DNA from 2 places in the Aminobacter aminovorans genome. Region 1 is predicted to be linked to the other one. Evidence: riboswitches for the same ligand, from Rfam matches in the RefSeq annotation. Region 1 holds a riboswitch; the other holds the start of a gene.
The links. A riboswitch is a leader RNA that binds a small molecule or an ion and turns the genes downstream of it on or off. The one in region 1 is predicted to bind S-adenosylmethionine.
Positions count from the first base shown of each region.

Region 2: linked by a shared signal. The riboswitch ahead of DY201_RS23640 (O-succinylhomoserine sulfhydrylase) and the one ahead of metA (homoserine O-acetyltransferase MetA) in region 1 are both predicted to bind S-adenosylmethionine.

Region 1 is NZ_UFSM01000001.1:1,527,176-1,530,779, reverse strand. It holds gene hisC (histidinol-phosphate transaminase) at 1-919, opposite strand, end outside; SAM riboswitch at 1,073-1,150, shown strand; gene metA (homoserine O-acetyltransferase MetA) at 1,204-2,127, shown strand; gene DY201_RS07540 (LysR family transcriptional regulator) at 2,219-3,076, opposite strand; gene DY201_RS07535 (MFS transporter) at 3,213-3,604, shown strand, end outside.
Region 2 is NZ_UFSM01000001.1:4,795,645-4,799,248, forward strand. It holds gene DY201_RS23630 (ABC transporter substrate-binding protein) at 1-592, opposite strand, end outside; gene DY201_RS23635 (2'-deoxycytidine 5'-triphosphate deaminase) at 702-1,790, opposite strand; SAM riboswitch at 1,932-2,009, shown strand; gene DY201_RS23640 (O-succinylhomoserine sulfhydrylase) at 2,053-3,246, shown strand; gene apaG (Co2+/Mg2+ efflux protein ApaG) at 3,471-3,604, shown strand, end outside.

The DNA of each region.
Region 1 (3,604 bases):
TGCCGACCGAAGGCGTGACGCGCAGGCCAAGCTTTTCGAACTCGGCAACCAGCCATTCCGCCCACTTGGCATTGTGCGCCACAGTGCGCTCGACATGGCCACGGTCTTCCATCGCCGCGACGCCGGCTTCGATTGCCGCCGCATTGACGTTGAAGGGACCGCGCATGCGCTCCAGCACGTCGATGATGTGCGCCGGCGCATAGATCCAGCCTATGCGCATTCCGCCGAGGCCGTGGATCTTGGAGAAGGTGCGCGTCATGACGACGTTTTCGTTGGCCGCGACCAGTTCGACGCCCGACTCGTAGTCGTTGCGGCGGACATATTCGGCATAGGCGGCATCGAGGACGAGCAGCACGTTCTTGGGCAGCGCGGCATGCAGGCGGCGCACCTCCTCGAACGGCAGGTAGGTGCCGGTCGGGTTGTTCGGGTTGGCGAGGAAGACGATCCTGGTCTTCGGCGTCACCGCCGCGATGATGTTGTCGACGCTGGCCTTCTCGGCATCCTCCCTGGCAACGACGGGCGTGGCACCGGCAGCCTGGGTATAGATCTTGTAGACCATGAAACCGTGCTCGGTGTAGACGGCCTCGTCACCCGGCGAGAGATAGCTCTGGGACAGCAGGCCCAGCACTTCGTCGGAGCCGTTTGTGCACAGGATGTTGGCAGGGTTGAGCCCATGGGTCGCTGCGATCGCCTGCCTCAGGCGTGACGCCGATCCGTCGGGATAATACTCCATCTTATGCGAAAGCCTCTGGACGGCCTCGACCGCATGGGGCGAGGCGCCGAGCGGATTTTCGTTCGACGACAGCTTATGGACCTTGGCGACGCCTGCCGGAGCGGAGCTCTTGCCGGGGACATAGGCTGCGATGTCCATGATGCCGGCGCGGGGTTCGGGGCGAATCTGCTCGGGTGCCTTGGTCATTTCGAAATATCCTGGATTGGCGCCTCCGGCCGGAGGCCGCAGCGGAAATACCGCCCGGTGCACGCAATGTCGAGGAAAACCGGCGGAACCGGGCGGTCTGGCCGGACGAATGGGTCGCGGTTGACGCAATCGGCGCCCGGGCGTAATAGCAGGGCATAGACCCGTGGTGATTTGGCCGGTCGGCTTGCAGCCACGTTAAACAAGTCGCTAAAGGGCCGTTTGCGATCCGTAAACCGGCTTTGCGACAGCAATGCCGGTTTTTTTGTTTTTTTGGAGTTCGCACAGTGCCGATCAAGATCCCGGATCAACTCCCCGCCCGCGAAGTGCTGGTCAAAGAGGGCGTGTCCGTCATGGACGAGCAAACCGCCTTGCGCCAGGACATCCGTCCGCTGCAGATCGGCCTGCTCAACCTGATGCCCAACAAGGTCAGGACGGAAACCCAGATCGCACGCCTGATCGGCGCGAGCCCGCTTCAGGTGGAGCTGACCCTGGTGCGTATCGGCACCCACAAGGCCAAGAATACGTCTGAGGATCACCTCATCGCCTTCTACCAGACCTGGGAAGAGGTGAAGGACCGCAAGTTCGACGGCTTCATCATCACCGGCGCGCCGGTCGAGCTTCTGCCCTTCGAAGACGTCACCTACTGGGACGAACTCAAGCAGATCATGGACTGGACGATGACCAACGTGCACTCGCCGTTCTTCATCTGCTGGGGCGCGATGGCCGCCGCCTGGCATTTCCACCGCGTGCCCAAGCACACGCTGGAACAAAAGGCGTTCGGCGTCTACCGCCACAACAACAACGCGCCGGCCTCGCCTTACCTCGCCGGCTTCTCGGACGATTTCGCCATTCCGGTGTCGCGCTGGACCGAGGTCCGCGCCGCAGACATTCCCGAGGGCTCCGGCCTTGAACTGCTGATGGAATCGGAAGAAACCGGCCCGAGCCTGCTGGCCGAAGAAGCCGGCAACCGGCTCTACATGTTCAACCACATCGAGTATGACTCGACCTCGCTCAAGGAAGAATATGACCGCGACGTGGCCGCCGGCGTGACCATTGCCGTGCCGCATGAATATTACCCCGACGACGACCCGCAGCGTAAGCCGCTGAACCGCTGGCGCTCGCATGCCCATCTGCTGTTCGGCAACTGGATCAACCGGGTCTACCAGACCACCGAGTACGATCTGGAAACAATCGGCAAGGGTCGCTAGCCGATCAATTCATGGCCGCGTCCGGAACCTGGCCGCGGTCCTTCATCATTCCGGTGGCTGTGAACGTCTTCATACGCGAACACCTTGACTGCTATTGCCCCGACGCGCGGTGCTCGCGGAAGGCGCAGGCGAGGATGCGCAGCGCTTCGCGCGAGCGCCGGTCGGTCAGCGTCGAATGCAGCACGATTTCCGACGACGGCACCTCGGGCAGGCCGAACTTGCGGCTGACCTCGACCGTGCCGGGCGGCGCCAGCCGGCTCGAAAACACCGCCGTCGCAAGACCGGCTGAAACAGCCGCCGTCACCACCGACGAGCCGCCGCCGAGGAACACCTCGACCCAGGCGATGCCGGCATCGTCGAGCGTGCGCGTGGCGAGATCGCGCACGCCGCAGGCCCGCGACAGCGCAGCCAGTCGTATCGGCTCGCCCTCGCGGTGATGGAAGTCGGGCGTTGCGAACCAGCCAAAATGCTCCGGCCCCAGCACCTCGCCATCACGGCGATCATCCTCGCGCCTGACGATCGCCGCATCTAGCTTGCCGCGATCGAAGGCGTCGAGCAGATTGCTCGAATTGTCGACCTGGACCTCGATGGTCAGTGCTGGATCGTGCTGGTTGAGCCGCGCCAGCAAGGTTGTCACCTCTGGACCGGCGACATGCCCGGCGATGCCGAGCGCAAAGCGGCGCTTGCCGCAGGACAGGCCGGCGACCGCATTGTCATGCGCAACCAGAAAAGCCCGTGCCGAATCGATGAACAGCGCGCCCTCGGCCGACAGCCGTACGCGCCGCGGCGTGCGCTCGATCAGCTTGCGGCCGACACGCTCCTCCAGCCGCTTGAGCTTGACGGAGACGGCGGCCTGCGTCGAGCCCATCGCGTCGGCGGCCCGGGTGAAACTCTGCAGCTCGGCCACCATGACGAAGTTGCGTACCGCTTCCGGGTCAAGCCACAGCATCGCGTCCATTCCGTTTTGTTATCACTGAAATAGAAATACATACCATTTCGATATGATCAAGCTTCACCTATGTCGATGACTCAAAGCAACAGTGCGGCAAGGCGCCCGAGCCAGTGCCGTCAGCCAGAGGTATGGGATGAAGCTGATCAGTAGAGATAATCTGGCGCTGGGGGCGATCTGCCTGTCGGCGCTGATGTTCGGCCTCGAGATCTCGAGCGTGCCGGTGATCCTGCCGACGCTCGAACATGTGCTGCAGGCCGACTTCCAGGACATGCAGTGGATCATGAACGCCTACACCATTGCCTGCACGACGGTGCTGATGGCTACGGGGACGCTGGCCGACCGCTATGGCCGCAAGCTGGTCTTCGCCATCACCGTTGCAGCCTTTGGCCTGACATCGCTGATGTGTGGCCTCGCCCCCAACACCACCGTGCTGATCATCAGCCGGTTCCTGCAAGGCATGGCCGGCGGCGCCATGTTCATCTGCTCGATCGCCATTCTCTCGCACCAGTTCCAGGACGCCAGGGC
Region 2 (3,604 bases), 3.3 Mb from region 1:
TGGTCTTCATCCAGTCGACGAGCACGAACTTGTCGGCGACAACCGCATCGAGGCGGCCATTGGTCAGGTCAGCCACGGCCTCGTCCTGCGTCGGATAGAGCTTCACGTCGGCGCCCGCCTTGGCATAGTGATCCTCGGCATAGATGCTCTGTGTCGTCGATGCCTGCGCACCAACCGACTTGCCCTTCAATGCGTCGGGCTCCGGCGAAGCCAGGTCGGAGGTCTTCAGCGCAATCAGAGCCAGCGGCGTTGTGTAGTACTTGTTGGTGAACGCGACCTGCTTCTTGCGTTCCTCGGTGATTGTCATCGAGGCGACGACGGCGTCGAACTTCTTGCCCTGCAACGCCGGAATGATGCCGTCCCAATCCTGGGCGACAATCTCGCATTCGACCTTCATCTGGGCGCACAGCGCGTTGGCGATGTCGACATCGAAGCCTACGAGCTTGCCGTCGGCGCTCAGATTGTTGAAGGGCGGATATGCGCCCTCGGTAGCGATCTTGAGCTTTGCAGCGTCCTGCGCCCAAGCACCGCCCGCCGCAGACAACAGCGCTGCCAGCGAAGCAGCGCAAGCGAACTTCCACGAAATCTGCATGATCCTCTCCATTTGCCGGGCGCCCTTATGTTGAGCGTCCCTGCCCGCAGCCAAGCACAGCAGCTTGAAATGGACAAGCAGACTAAGGTTGGCGCGCCCTGACGTAAGGTCAGTCCATGCGGAAATGCTTGGAGAGCTTCAGGCCCTGGGCCTGGTAGTTGGAGCCCAGGTCGGTGCCATAAAGCGCCTTCGGGCGCGCCAGCATGTGCTCATAGACGAGGCGGCCGACGACCTGGCCGTGTTCCAGAATGAAGGGCACTTCGTGGCTACGCACCTCGAGCACGGCGCGGCTGCCGGTGCCTCCGGCGCCGGAATGGCCGAAGCCTGGATCGAAGAAGCCGGCATAATGGACGCGGAATTCGCCGACCAGCGGGTCGAAGGGCGTCATCTCTGCGGCATAGAGCGGCGGCACATGCACCGCCTCGCGCGACACCAGGATGTAGAACTCGTCCGGGTCGAGCACGAGTTCCTCGGCACCGTGATTGTAGATCGGCTCCCAGAAATCGACGACCTTCTGGGCGGCGCGCTTGTCGACATCGACGAGACCGGTGTGGTGCTTGCCGCGATAACCGACGATGCTGCCCACTTCGCCGGCGAGGTCGATGGACAATGCGATGCCGCCGCCCGAAATGTTTGGCGGATCGATCGCGACCAGCCGGTCGGACAGGTGAAGCGCGTTGAGTTCGGTCTCCGACAGCAGCGCATTGCCTTTGCGGAAACGGATCTGTGACAGGCGCGAGCCCTTGCGCGCAACGATCGGGAAGGTGCGCGGGCTGACCTCGAGATAGAGCGGGCCGGTGTAGCCGGCAGGGATCTTGTCGAACTCCTGGCCGCGATCGGTCATCACGCGGGTAAAGATGTCGAGGCGGCCGGTCGAGCTCTTCGGGTTGGCCGAGGCCGATATCGCGGCCGGCAATGCCAGGCTCTCGAGCAGCGGTACGATATAGACGCAGCCTGTTTCCAGCACCGCTCCGTTGCTCAGATCGATCTCATGCAGCTTGAGCCGGTCGAGCTTTTCCGACACCAGCGAATTAGGCCCCGGCAGGAAGCTGGCGCGGGTGCGAAATGCGGTTGCGCCAAGCCTGAGGTCGAGGCTGGCCGGCTGGATCTGGTCGGCATCCAAAGGCGGCGCCTTGAGCGCGCCCGACGCAAACAGCGCCGCGATGTCCTGGTCCGGAAGAATGCCCGACTGCCGCAATTGCCTCACTCCTCTACAGCGCCACCAGCCCGAATGCAGAGCCGAGGCCGCTGGATCCCGGCCGTTTCCGGGGTCATGTGCGTGGCCCAAAACGTTTAGTCGTCCACGCAATTGACGCAAGCAGGCTGCGGGTCTAAAGGACATTTATCCCGTGGTGATTTGGCCGGTCGGCTTGCAGCCACGTTAAACAAGTCGCTAAAGGGCCGCGTTGTGGACCGGTTGCGACTTTTCGCGACCGGTTTTTTTGTATTTGGATTTGGCTATGAGCTCCGAAAAGCAGCGTAACTGGAAACCCCAGACCACCCTCGTCCATGGCGGCAGCCTTCGCTCCGACTTCGGCGAGACCTCGGAATCGATCTTCCTGACCCAGGGCTATGTCTATGAAAGCGCCGAAAGCGCCGAGGCCCGTTTCAAGGGCGAGACCCCCGGCTTCATCTATTCGCGCTACGCCAATCCGACCGTCGACATGTTCGAGAAGCGCATGTGCGCGCTCGAAGGCGCGGAGGACGCGCGCGCCACGGCTTCCGGCATGGCCGCCGTCACGGCCGCTATCCTGTGCGGCCTCAAGGCCGGTGACCACATCGTTGCGGCCCGCGCCTTGTTCGGCTCGTGCCGCTGGGTCGTCGAGACGCTGGCGCCCAAATATGGCATCGAGGCGACGCTGGTCGACGGCACGCTGATCGAGAATTGGGAAAAGGCAGTCCAGCCCAACACCAAGCTGTTCTTCCTGGAAAGCCCGACCAACCCGACGCTCGAGGTCGTCGACATTGCGGCGGTCGCGGCCCTTGCCAATTCGATCGGCGCGCGCCTCGTCGTCGATAACGTCTTTGCCACGCCGATGCAGCAGAAGCCGCTCGAACTCGGCGCTCACGTCGTCGTCTATTCCGCCACCAAGCACATTGACGGCCAGGGTCGGTGCCTCGGCGGCGTGATCCTGTCGGACAAGAAGTGGATCGACGAGAACTTGCACGACTACTTCCGCCACACCGGCCCGAGCCTGTCGCCGTTCAATGCCTGGACGCTGCTCAAGGGCCTCGAGACCCTGCCGCTGCGCGTGCGCCAGCAGACCGAGACCGCCGGCAAGATCGCCGACTTCCTCGCCGATAGCCCCGAAGTGTCGCGCCTTATCTATCCGGGCCGTGCCGACCATCCGCAGGCCGACATTGTCAAGAAGCAGATGTCGGGCGGCTCGACGTTGATCTGCTTTGACGTCAAGGGTGGCAAGAAGGCGGCCTTCGCATTTGAGAACGCGCTCCGGATCGTGCTGATCTCGAACAATCTCGGCGACGCCAAGAGCCTGATCACCCATCCGGCAACGACCACGCACAAGAACCTCACCGACGAGGCCCGCGCCGAGCTTGGCATCGACGACGGCACGCTGCGTCTGTCGGTCGGCCTCGAAGACGCCGACGACCTGCTCAACGACATCGGCGACGCGCTGAAGGCGGCTCGCTAAACGCACCAAAGGCCGACGGCGCTCTGCAAGCCGGACGCCGTCGGTCTCTGTTAATCCGTCTTACGGCGGCTTCGTTCCGTATACGTCTGCGGGTGCCGCCGATGCGCCGGCGAAGTGAAATCGACCACACAGTCATCACAATCAGCGTGATTTTGTCTATGACCAGTTGACCCGCCGCCTCGTGCGGCGGACTCTGTAATCGTGCAGGCCAAGGAGCGCTGCATATGTATCGCGCAATCACCCGCAACATCGCGGTCGAGGTCGAGCCCTTCTACCTGGTGGACCAGTCCGAGCCGTCGGAAAACCGTTACGTCTGGGGTTACCGCGTCACCATCGAGAACAACTCGGACGAATTCGT